Regions from separate parts of the Paraburkholderia kirstenboschensis genome, predicted to be linked through region 3. Evidence: predicted binding sites of a transcription regulator. Region 3 holds the regulator's gene; each other region holds the start of a gene.
The links. Region 3 encodes LexA, which represses DNA repair genes until DNA is damaged. Its sites were predicted from a motif close to ACTGTATNNNNATACAGT; they were not measured.
Positions count from the first base shown of each region.

Region 1: imuA (translesion DNA synthesis-associated protein ImuA) is a predicted target of LexA. The motif match lies at 1,719-1,736, and genes of this name have one in related genera.
Region 2: dinB (DNA polymerase IV) is a predicted target of LexA. The motif match lies at 2,788-2,805, and genes of this name have one in related genera.

Region 1 is NZ_CP136512.1:1,162,938-1,167,127, reverse strand. It holds gene RW095_RS13970 (hypothetical protein) at 1-32, opposite strand, end outside; gene RW095_RS13965 (hypothetical protein) at 185-418, opposite strand; gene RW095_RS13960 (hypothetical protein) at 476-631, opposite strand; gene RW095_RS13955 (hypothetical protein) at 726-1,433, shown strand; gene imuA (translesion DNA synthesis-associated protein ImuA) at 1,751-2,458, shown strand; partial or broken gene RW095_RS13945 (Y-family DNA polymerase) at 2,388-3,326, shown strand; partial or broken gene RW095_RS13940 (helix-hairpin-helix domain-containing protein) at 3,329-4,190, shown strand, end outside.
Region 2 is NZ_CP136512.1:2,067,318-2,071,507, forward strand. It holds gene RW095_RS18160 (heavy metal sensor histidine kinase) at 1-1,466, shown strand, start outside; gene dinB (DNA polymerase IV) at 1,525-2,670, opposite strand; gene RW095_RS18175 (RHS repeat-associated core domain-containing protein) at 3,507-4,190, shown strand, end outside.
Region 3 is NZ_CP136513.1:950,325-954,514, forward strand. It holds gene RW095_RS27030 (DUF2939 domain-containing protein) at 1-624, opposite strand, end outside; gene RW095_RS27035 (hypothetical protein) at 738-1,094, opposite strand; gene lexA (transcriptional repressor LexA) at 1,224-1,874, opposite strand; gene RW095_RS27045 (sulfate ABC transporter substrate-binding protein) at 2,187-3,236, shown strand; gene cysT (sulfate ABC transporter permease subunit CysT) at 3,387-4,190, shown strand, end outside.

The DNA of each region.
Region 1 (4,190 bases), on a different replicon from region 3:
ACCAAGGCTTCCGTCTTACGCTCGTTCGCCATTCAACACCCCGTTTCGATTTGGGGCGGATGGTATCGCGCGACCTTTTAACAGTCAATTCCGACATCCAAGCATAGGTACGCCCAGCGGAACCTCGACGCATACTCCGCCCCCGTGTAAGTGTCCGTGTCGAGTCTCATGACCCCAACGCTGATTAAAAAAGAGCGCGGCCCGCGAATCCAGTGGCGTGAGCGATTTCCCAGTGCACCGGGCGGATTTCCAGTGAAAATGCGTAATTGATGCCTGCCAGCACGTCGTAGTCGATGCCAGCAGCAGCCGCAGCCGATTTGCGTGCAATCTCATCGGCAGCGCGCTTGGCGGTGCGGTCATCGCAGGCTGCGCCGGATTGCTCGCGTAGGTGGGCGAGGTGCGGGTCGAGCATCGTCACGATGAATCTACCACTGAGCACGGCGAGCATGCCGTAGCGGAAGAAGTCGTTGCCAACCTAGGGCTGGAGGCTCGGGAACTGGTCGTGCAGCTGGGTGAAGACGTGCGGCAGGCCGGCGGTTGCTGCCAGCGTGGCGGTGTAGAACTGGGCCGTCTTGGACTCGAAAGAGGCGATGCGCGAGGGGACGGCGACGGTGAGAGTATTCAGGAACATGATTGCTCACAAGCGGTTGGATTTATTGCTCGTGTAGCGACTGCAGGCGTGTTTTCTAGCGCTAGAATCCTGAAAACATGGGCGGGGAGTTGCGATGGCTGGCAAAGAAGGGGCGATTGACCCGTTTGAGGCGATGCACGCGAAGGGAGACGCGTACATTCGGCAGATGGAGGGGCGTATCGGTGTCCCTGAGGGAACGTTTCATGCGCTCCGCGATGATGATAACGACTGGTCGTTCCTCATCAAGCTACAAGCAATCGTGGAGGCGGGGATTGTAAGAATCGTGACGCGAAAGATTGGCGCGGACGAGCTAATGCCTTTCGTCAGTCGCCTTGCCGTGGACGGGACGACCAGCAAGCTAAAGCTGGCTCTCACCCTCGGAGTAATGGACGAACCGCAGGCGAAGTATGTCAGGCAGTTGGCCAACATCAGAAATCAGTTCGCGCATTCAATTGAGAACATCGCTGGGTCGCTGGGTGCTTATGTGGCGGCACGCCCAGCGGAATGGCGTAGGGATTTTGCTCGCAACTGTACTGCCTTATACGTACCGCTTCCGGCGAGCGTTGTGGACGAGACCGAGTGGACTGGGGCGCTCTGCCGCGAGATGTTGTGGGGCGGCGCGATGTATTTGCTGACCAAGCTGCTCGTCCACGACTTAGAGGCAGAGTCCGAGCAATGGCGCAAGCAATTGATGGAACTGATGGTTGAGAACAGGGTTCTCAAAGACAGTGAACTGCCGGCAGGCCCGGCTTTGAGCCTGCATAGCCTTTTTCAGGGTATCCCGCCGAACACGGAGGGGTAAAAGCAAAGGGTCTGGCCGGCGGTCAACCGCCGAACGATTTCAGCTTCTTGTCGCGAAGAACTTGAGCAGCATTCCAGCAGAGGTCTCGAGGCCGCGGCCTCGCTCGCACTGTAGACAACGTGCTGCATCTAATGACCATCAAGGAACTCGCTCGTCTCGAGGCACCAGCTGTCGTCCATGCGGACCATGGGCACGCCGCCGGTGCCATTGGTGACGCGGAGGTCATCCATAGTTCAGCCTCCGATTGAAAATGTCAGTTCACTGCTGCAAAATTGCGTGTACGATACTGTATAAACATACAGGTTTTCTGATGCCACATGTCCAGCGCTACTGTCACGGCCGAAGAGATACATCCGTCCCTGTGGCGTGCGTCTCAGCTCGCGCGTGGCCGTGGCCGGGTCATTGAGACCGGCTATCCCGCGTTGTCTGCCGAACTTCCCGGAGGGGGCTGGCCGGTCGGAGCGCTCGTCGACCTGATGGTGCAGCAAGCCGGCGTGGGTGAATTGCGGTTGTTGCGCCCGGCGCTCAGTGCCTCGGGAAATCGACCGGTTGCATTCGTTCAGCCGCCGCATACCCCGGACGGACTTGGACTTAGCTACATCGGACTTTCCATTGAGCAGGTCCTGCGGGTGAAAGCGCAAAAGACTGCCGATGCGCTCTGGTCAACGGAGCAGATTTTGCGGGCGGGAAGTTGCGGTGCGCTCATCTTCTGGGCGCAATACGCGCAGGCCTCATCGCTGCGGCGCCTGCATTTGGCGGCGCAGTCATCCGAAACACTCTTCGTGATGGTCCGGCCGCTGGCAGCGGCACAGGATTCATCGCCCGCCCTGTTGCGGCTTGCTTTAAGACCATCAGCCGACGGTTTGACCGTCGACATCGTGAAACGACGAGGGCCAGCGCGCGCAGAGCCTCTGTCGATTCCCCTTCAACCCACACCTGTATTGCTTTCCCGACATGCGCGTCTTTCTCGCCGTCCACTTGCCGAAGTTGCCGCTCGAGGTGTTCCGACCGAAGTGGTCATCTGAGCCTGCGCAGGGGAGTGCAGTCCTGGAGAAAGACAAAGTGGTAATTGCTGACAATGCGGCGCGTGCAGGCGGCGTGCGCCTTGGGATGAAGCGTGGCGGTGTGCTCACACTGTCGCCCGAGACGGAAATGCATGAGCGTGACGTGGGGCGGGAAGCAGCGGCACAGCGCGAAGTGGGTGTTGCCCTGATGCGCTTCTCACCCGAGGTCGCCTTGCTTGACGAAGCGACCGTCGTGGTAGAGGTCGGCGCAAGTCTGCGACTTTTTGGCGGGTTGCTTGCGCTGTGTCGGGAAGCAAAGACTGTTCTCGGGACACTCGGACTCACCGCGCGCATCAGCGCTGCGCCTACCGGCCAGGGCGGATGGCTACTCGTAAAGTTTGGGAACCGACGCGTGCTCAAGCTCGCATCGCTTGAGCAACGGCTGGCCGCTTTGCCGATGATGGCCGTTCCCGAGGTCCGCCAGTTTGGAGAGTGGTTCTCGGGGCTCGGCTGCGAAACCATTGCCGACGTACGGCGCCTGCCGCGGGCCGGCCTGCAGCGAAGATGCGGTGAACATCTGCTTGATTCGCTCGACCGCGCGTTCGGCACGGCCCCCGAGCTATTTGACTGGCTCGAACTGCCGCCCACTTTTTCCGCCCGCATAGAAATGCCCGACCGTCTCGAGCATGCGGACGGCGCAGTGTTTGGTGCGCATCGTCTGATTGTGCAGTTGTGCGGCTGGCTATGTGCGAAGCAAATGGCAGTCACGGCCATCAAGCTGCTGCTGGAGCATGAACGTGGGCGCGACGCCATCGAGCCGACAACCATCGACATCGCGTTGGGCGAGCCGACGTGGAAAGAAGAACATCTTGTCCGGCTACTCAGAGAGACCCCGCAGAAGACCCGCAGACATACGAGATGATTTCTGCCGCGGACACCGTTGGCGTGTTCCAGATTGAGTCGCGAGCCCAGATGAGCATGCTGCCTCGCATGAAACCGCGTACCTTCTATGACCTCGTCATTGAGGTAGCCATCGTCAGGCCAGGACCGATTCAGGGTGGTGCTGTCCATCCTTACCTCCAACGTCGTCAAGGCTTCGAACCCGTGACATATCCGAGTGATGCGCTTAAGACGGCGCTTGGGCGGACGCTCGGGGTCCCGATTTTTCAGGAGCAGGTCATGCAGGTGGCCATCTTGGCTGCCGGTTTTACAGCCGGCGAGGCTGACCAGTTGAGACGGGCTATGGCCGCCTGGAAGCGGAAAGGTGGTCTCGAGAAATACTACGACCGTATCGTCAACGGGATGCAGGAGCGCGGCTACGACCACGCTTTCGCAGAAGGTATCTTCGAGCAAATCAAGGGCTTCGGTGAGTACGGTTTCCCTGAAAGCCATGCTGCCAGCTTCGCGCTCCTCGTGTATGCGAGTAGCTGGCTTAAGTGCCATGAACCCGAGGCATTCCTTGCTGCCATGCTCAACAGTCAACCGATGCGATTCTATTCGCCGTCTCAGCTTGTGCAGGACGCACAACGCCATGGCGTGAACGTGCTGCCAGTTGACGTTGCTGTCAGCTGCTGGGACTCTGCTCTGGTGAGGCTGGCAGACAACGACCGCCGGGCCGTCCGACTCGGCCTGTCGCTCCTGCGCGGCATGAAGGACGGCGCCGCAGAGCGGATTGAAAATGCCAGAGCCGTGCGTCCGTTCGAAACCGTCGCTGACCTAGCTCGCAGAGCGAAGCTGGACCGAAAGGACCTCC
Region 2 (4,190 bases), on a different replicon from region 3:
CGCTCGTCGCGCTGTTCGTATTTACGCTCGTCGGCGCGGGGCTTTTTGCGGTGTTGCGCTCGCAGCTCGAGAACCACTTGCGCGAGTCGCTCGACGACCGTGCGCAGATCGCTCGGCTCATCTGCAATCACGGGCTGACACCTGAAAAATGGCGCATGTCGCGTGAGAAGCTGACCGACATGACGCCGCATGACCGCAGCACCGTATATGCGGTAACGAGCATCGAGCCGTCGTACAACTATGGCAAGCCCATCGAAGGCTCGACCGTGAAGACCTGGCCTGGTGGCTACGCCCGCGTGAGGCCGGTGGGCGGCGGTGAAGATATGCTCACCACTACTGTGTCCATTCCTGGCTATTCGACGCGTCCCCCAATGCAGTTGCAGGTTGCATCGAGCTATTTGCCGAACATTCGCACAATGCGCGTGTTCGGCTTCGCGCTTGCGGCGCTATCGGCGCTTGGCAGCCTCGCGGTGCTGCTGCTCAGTTATTCGGTGACGCGCATCGGCCTCGCACCGTTGACGCGTCTCACCCGCGACGCGTCCGCCGTCAGTCCGAACAATCGCTCGCAGCGGCTGAATACCACGTCGTTGCCGCATGAATTGAATGATCTCGCTAATTCGTTCAACGGCGCGCTTGAACGCCTCGACGGCGCGTACTGCCGCCTTGAATCGTTCAATGCGGACGTCGCGCACGAATTGCGCACGCCGGTCACGATCCTGATCGGGCAGACCGAAGTGGCGTTGACACGCAACCGCTCCGTGGACGATTTACGTCACACGCTACAGTCGAATCTCGAGGAATACGAACGTATGCGCGCGATCATCAACGACATGCTGTTCCTCGCGCGAGCCGATCAGGGCGAGCGCGCGACCGGCCTCGTTGAAGTATCGCTCGCGGCTGAAGTTGCGCACACGCTGGAGTTTCTGGAGATTCCGCTCGAAGAAGCTCGCGTGCATGCGCGCTTGCATGGCGACGCCGCAGCGCATGTGAACCGCTCGCTGTTCGGTCGCGCCTGCACGAATCTGTTGATGAATGCGATCCAGCATTGCCAGCCTGGTGCTCAGATCAACGTGCGCATTGTGCGAGACGGCCAACAGGTGCGCATTGAAGTTGCGAATCCCGGCGAGCCGATCGAGCCCGCCGTGCTCGAACATCTGTTCGACCGTTTTTATCGTGCTGAAGCGTCGCGCACCAATAGCCGCGAGAATCACGGCCTGGGTCTTGCAATCGTTAAGGCGATCGCGGAGATGCATCGCGGCAGCGTGTCAGTGCAGAGCGCGAACGGCGTCAATACGTTTGCATTTTCGATTGCTGCTTGGCTTGCGGACAGCGTTACGCCGCCGCTACGTTCGAATGCGGGGAACGTGCCGGGGAATAGTGCGGGAAATGCTGGGGCGAACGCAAACAATCCACCCGCAGCGGCACCGGCTTCTTATTCTTCACTGGTAAAAGGAAAGTCTGCCTGAACTGGCAGGCACGGCTTCGGCGCTCCGGTGTCGCGCTGCATGGAACAGAACGCGCGAGTTAGAAATCGAGCGTGAACTGAACCGACTCGTCGCGAGGAGCTTGTCCGGCGGGCTGCAGGTTACCGGCCTTGACTCCGAGCAGTCTGATGGATTTAACGAGCTCCACTCTTTTCAGGCAGTCAGTTGCCGCGCGACGCAAGGCTTCCGCGTTGGCAATGGGTTCAGGAAGCGTAATGTCGCGCGTGACTGTTTTAAAGTCGTTAAAGCGCAGCTTGATGCCGATCTTCCTCGCCAGATAGCCTTTTCTCTGTAGATCGGCTGCCACCTGTTCGCACAGCCGGGTGAATGCGGCGCCCAGTTCCTGCCGGTGCCGCACCGCATGCAGATCCCGTTCGAATGTGGTCTCGCGGCTCATCGAGACCGGTTCGCTGTATGTCACCACGGGTCTGTCATCGAGACCGTGGGACACTCTGCGAAGCCACGAACCGTAGCTTCGGCCAAAGTGCTCGATGAGCCAGGGCTCGTCGCACGCAGCGATTCCACCGATGGTGGTTATTCCCAATGACGCAAGCTTCGCGCTGGCCTTGGGGCCAATACCGTTGATCTTGTTCGCGGCCATTGGCCAGATCCTGGACTGCACTTCCTCGAACTTCAGGATCGTGATGCCGTCGGGTTTTTGTATATCGGAGCACAGCTTTGCAAGCAGCTTGTTGGGTGCGATTCCCACAGAGCAGGTGAGACTTGTTGCTTCCAACACCGCGGACTTCAACTTGCGCGCTACTTCCTCCGAACTGCCACTCGTGAGCGAGACGTCTGCGTAGACTTCGTCGATTCCGACGTCTTGTATGCTCGGGGTGACCGACCGCACTGCATCTTTGAACAGTCGCGAATACGTTCGATAGAGGTCGAAGTTCACCGGAAGGAGAATCGCATTCGGCGCTAACCGGGCGGCCTTCATGGTGGGCATGCCGGAATGAACTCCGAGTGCGCGGGCTTCGTAGGTGGCGGTGGTTAAGACGCCTCTGCCCACATAGTCGCGTAAGCGCGAAAATTCCCGCGTGCCGTCCGGGTTGGTTCGCGGCGCATCCGTGCGACGACCGGCAACCACCATGGCCTCGCCTCGTAGTTCTGGATACTGCGACAGTTCACAAGACGCAAAGAATGCGTCCATGTCGATGTGGGCTATGCGCCGATCATCTGGCATGCCTTGTTACTCAAAAGTAGCGTTCGGTGGTGCCGCCCGGGCAACGCGACGCTCATCAGCAGCGTTCTCGATAAGCAGCGGGACGGGGCAGGTGAGGTTGGCAGGTATTTTATCGGCACTGTACATCTATACAGTGCTTTTGTCATGGGCCTTGGAAACCGAGATATGGATTTGTCGGGAAACGGAATTCGTTGGACTAAGTCGCGGTTGGTTAGACTCGATGACACGGAAATGATTGGACTGCCCGAAAGTGCGGATCAAAGGACCATTGGACGGCGTAGTTGGGCAACGCAAAAACGAGCTGATACCGTGTGTCACGGATATATGAGAAAAGCCCTACAAGGGCAGGAGGAGTACTACTTAAATAGAGACCGGTCTGATAGATATTCGTTTCACGCTTCGGTGTCGTATAAGCCATTAATAAAGCTACCTAACCTAATAATAAGGATATCGATCACGAGTTTTCCTGGGGACCGAGGTGCTCGCTTGTATAGCTCAGCCAAGCGAGGTCGGGAATGGGCGCTGCAAATCGCGTGCGCCAGTGCAGTGGCGTATATCGCGATTCTGCCGATGTCGGCACACGCTGACGACATCACGTATGCCTATGACCCAGCAGGTCGCCTCACGTCGGTATCGGTCGCGGGCGCCACTGCCTATTACGACTACGACGCGGCGGGCAACATATCGGGGATTCGCAGACAAATGGCGGTGTCTTCAACGCCTACAGATGCGCTGAATTCTTCGGCGTTGGTTAGCCCTGAAGTGACTTCTTCATCCGTTGCTTGGGCGCAAATCTCGCGCTAGCCAGGCAATTCGTGTTCTTCCTCGAGAAATCCATGCAAGTCACCGATGCCATTGCGGGGCGCCGGGCGCTGATGCGTCCGTTCGTCCTGTTCTTCTTTGTTCTTTTGTCAGGCTTCGTGTCACCGCATGCCCATGCGGCAATAGACTGCGAGACAAGGTATATCAATTCAGGCGCTTATCCTGCTGATCCGCAATGCCCGTTGAATGCCGCGTCCGCCGATTTTGGTGGTATGGGCGGTTACGCGTGCGGAGATACCTCAACAATTGCCGCTTACTGCAGCGGCCCCACGACCGGTACAACGTCCGAGCCGTCCTCGCCCGACGGAACGATAACTGCTGATGGCGACGGCACGGACGACGCTGACGATCAATCGGGCGGAGCCGACGGTTCTGGCGGCTCAGCGAGTCCAGACGGTTCCGATAGCTCAGGCGGCTCGGGTGATGCTGGCGGCTGTGGCGACGGCGGGGCGACAGCCGGCTGTGGCAGCAGCACGTCGGGTGCGGACCCGGTGAAACTGAACACCGGTCAGTTCCATCTCGTTGCTCATGATTTGCGCGTTGGCGACACTATTCCGCTGGATCTCGCACGCGTCTACCGCAGCGGCGCATACGACTCGTCAGGTAGACCGATGGCCGGCGCCTTTGGCATCGGCACGACGTTCAACTACGACAGCTATTTAACGGTGAGCGCCGCAGACAGCAACAATTTTCGGCAG
Region 3 (4,190 bases):
GCGGATGAAGATGGCGGAGTAACGCGCGTCCCCGGCGCCGTGCTGGTAGGTGACTGCGAACTCGTTGAGGCTGCGATAGCCGGCTGTGGTTTGCGGCGGTTGCGGCGGGGCGCCCCTGGTGGTCGCGTTGCCGCTCGCATTCCCGGTAGCGCCGCCAGGCGCGTCGATGTCCGCACCGGGCGATGCGGGCGCAGGCGCGCTGGCAACGGGCGGATTGCCGGTGACCGGCGCAGCGTTCGGCCGCTCACCGGGCTCACCGCGCGGCGGCATGCCGTTCAGCAGCGCAGCCACGCCGTCGGGAGTTGCATACGCGTCGACGAGCGGGCCGATCAATGCGACGCCAATCATCGCGCCGATCGCAGCCAACGGATTGCCGTTTCCATGTGAGTCCAGCCGGCGCGTCAGCAAGCCTGTGACTTGCTGCTTCAGGCTCTCGCGCAAGGCCGGAAAATCGACGTACCGATTCACCGTCTGCGCGTCACGTGCGTTGGCCGCGCGTTTGAGGTTATTGAGCGCGATATATGGCGAGGCATAAGCAAAGCCCAACGCCGCGATCACCGCGATAACTATCAGCGTGACGATCAGCGGACGGGCGCTGCGCTTCCTGTTTGTTCGAACTGCCATCGAGCGGAAATCTCCGTCAGGTGTGATCTAACGTGGACCGCGGCCACGCTGAAACGATCCGTGCGCTGCCACAAAGCATGTGGCCACGGCGCGCCCGCACACCTCACAGATCATCAGGACTCGAACACCGCGCCGTGGACATTGGTTTCCTCGGCGATGCAACGGTCGATCATGCGGCACACCGCATCCACAGTGCCGACCATGATGAGCCGGGACGGCCCATGGTAGACGCGCACCGGCGCGCGGCGCTCCGGCTCCGCAGTATTGAGCCCTGAATTCAGCGAAACGCGGGCGAATGCCGGTAGTGAAGACGGCAACGCGGCCTGCAGGTCGGAGCCGCGAGCGGGCGAGTCGAACAGCGACGCGGTAGCGGCCGTGGACGCTTCGATCAGTGAGCAAGGCACCAGCTTACGCAGATGGCGCAGACGGCCGAACTGGCGAAACGGCAACAGACGGGCAAGGCGTTCCATGAGTCTCTCCGGGCGATTCAACATGAGTACTGCTTTAGTCGGTGAGCAGGCGGGCGGTTGGCTAATGACGCACTGAGGACGCACTAATGACGCACTGAGCTTGTTGCTCATTGAGCCGACCCGGCGCTGTCAGAACTCGCCCGGGCGGATCAGCCCGACAGCGATGCCTTCGAGCGCGAAGTCCGCGCTGCCTGTCTCAACGAAGATGTTCTCGTAATCGGGGTTCTCGGCAATCAGCTCGATACCGTTCGCGCGGCGCTTCAGGCGCTTGACCGTGACGTCGTCGCCAAGCCGCGCAATGATGATCTGGCCGTCTTTGGCCTCGCTTCTTTTCTGCACCGCGAGCAGATCGCCGTCGAAGATACCCGCGTCGCGCATGGACAGTCCGCGCACCTTGAGCAGGTAATCGGGCTTGCTCGAGAAGAGCGCCGGGTCGCACGCATAGTGTTGCGCGATATGTTCCTGCGCGAGGATCGGACTGCCGGCGGCAACCCGGCCAATGAGCGGCAGCGACAGCTGCATGATGCTGGCGTGCGGCAACGTGAACTGATGCGGCGCGTCGTCCGGGCCGGCAAGCAGGCGAATGCCGCGCGACGCGCCGGCCGCGAGTTCGATCACGCCCTTGCGGGCAAGCGCCCGCAGATGCTCTTCAGCCGAGTTTGCCGAGCTGAAACCGAGTTCGGCGGCGATCTCCGCACGCGTGGGCGGAAAACCGGTGCGGTCTATGGCCCGGCGGATCAGATCGAAAACCTGCTGCTGTCGTGCGGTGAGTTTGGTCATGGCGTCACTGTATGGATGAACAGGTGCCTGTATTTTTATACAGTATCCGGCGCAATTCAAGCTTTACTTTAAGTTCGGGAGTGGACGCCTCGCTGCAACGTCGTAAATCGGCGTCAAAACATCCGTTTTCGTGCCGCAACGCCTTATCTGGCTGTCATTACCACTTTTGCGTATTAAAAAATGAATAAACATTATTTTTAATGATGAAAGCGCTTCGATAGACTGGCCTTCCAGTCGCGCTCATGTGCACGTGATCCGACGCAAAACAACACCACACGCTGTTTCAGCGCACCAACACGCGGAGAACTTGACATGAATCATCAGGACACGGGTCGGGCAGGCAGGAGCCGAAAACTCATCGCAGCGCTCGCGTTCGGCGCGGCAGCCGCGCTCGGCGCCCTCGGCGCGGCCGGCCACGCGCAAGCCGCCGACACGACGCTGCTGAATGTTTCCTACGACCCGACTCGCGAGCTCTACCAGGACGTGAACCAGGCTTTCGCCAAGGAATGGAAGGCGAAGACCGGCGAGACCGTCACGTTCAAGCAGTCGCACGGCGGTTCGGGCGCGCAGGCGCGCTCGGTGCTCGACGGCTTGCAGGCCGACGTCGTGACGCTCGCGCTCGCTTACGACATCGACGCGATCGCGAACAAAGGTTTGATCGACAAAGGCTGGCAGAAGCGCTTGCCCGACAACGCGTCGCCGTACACGTCGACGATCGTGTTTCTGGTGCGCAAGGGCAATCCGAAGCACATCAAGGATTGGGACGATCTGACCAAACCGGGCGTGTCGATCGTGACGCCGAATCCGAAGACCTCGGGCGGCGCGCGCTGGAACTATCTCGCGGCGTGGGCGTATGCCGCGCATCAGCCGGGCGGCAATGACCAGAAGGCCAAGGAATTCGTGGGCAAGCTGTACAAGAATGCCGGCGTGCTCGATTCCGGGGCGCGCGGCGCGACCACCAGCTTCGTGCAACGCGGCATTGGCGACGTGCTGATCGCGTGGGAAAACGAGGCGTTCCTGTCGCTGAAGGAATTCGGTCCGGACAAGTTCGAAATCGTCGTGCCGTCCGTGAGCATTCTGGCCGAGCCGCCGGTGGCGGTGGTGGATAAGGTCGTCGACAAGCACGGCACGCGCAAGCTGGCCGAAGCGTATCTGAATTTCCTCTACAGCGAGCAGGGCCAGGAAATCGCCGCGAAGAACTTCTACCGTCCGCGTTCGAACAAGGTTCCGGCCGAACTGACCTCGAAGTTTCCGAAGCTGAAGCTTTACACGGTCGACGATTCGTTCGGCGGCTGGGCCAACGCGCAGAAGACGCACTTTGCCGACGGCGGCGTGTTCGATTCGATCTACCAGCCGCAGTAACACAGCCGAGGTCCGCGCCGCAGCAGGCGTGGACCGAGGCAACGCGACGCGCCACGGCGCGTCACTTTCCGGAGCGCGCCATTGGCGCGCTTTTGGCCGATCAGGACCAGGCGGCCGGCAACACGAGCATCAACTGAAAGAGTAACGAGCATGACCACGTTGACCTTCCGCAAACCAAGCGCCTTGCCCGGTTTCGGCCTGACACTCGGCATCACGGTGGCTTATCTGAGCCTCGTGGTGCTGATTCCGCTCGCGGCGACCTTTCTGAAGACGGCGTCCCTCGACTGGAGTCAGTTCGTGCGCGCCGTCAGTTCGCCGCGTGTGCTGGCCTCGTACCGGCTGACATTCTTCTCCGCGCTCGGCGGCGCACTGATCAACGCGGTGTTCGGCTTTCTGGTCGCATGGGTGCTCGTGCGGTACAGGTTTCCGTTCAAACGCATCGTCGACGCCGTGGTCGATCTGCCGTTTGCACTGCCCACGTCGGTGGCCGGCATTTCGCTCGCGGCCGTGTACGCGGGCAACGGGTGGATCGGACAGTTTCTGGAGCCGCTCGGTCTGAAGGTGGCTTTTACGCCGGTGGGCGTGCTGGTCGCGTTGACCTTCATCGGTTTGCCGTTCGTCGTGCGCACGGTGCAGCCGGTGCTCGAAGAGTTCGAGCGCGAGCAGGAAGAGGCCGCCGCGTGCCTCGGCGCATCGCGCTGGCTGACGTTTCGCCGCGTGGTGTTGCCGGCGGTGTTGCCGGCGTTGCTGACGGGCTTCGCGCTCGCGTTCGCCCGCGCGCTGGGCGAATACGGCTCGGTCATTTTCATTGCAGGCAATGTGCCGATGAAGTCGGAAATCACGTCGCTCCTCATCATCACCAAGCTCGAGCAGTATGACTACGCCGGCGCTACGGCGCTTGCCGTCGTGATGCTCGTTGTCTCGTTCCTGATGCTGCTCTTCATCAATACGCTG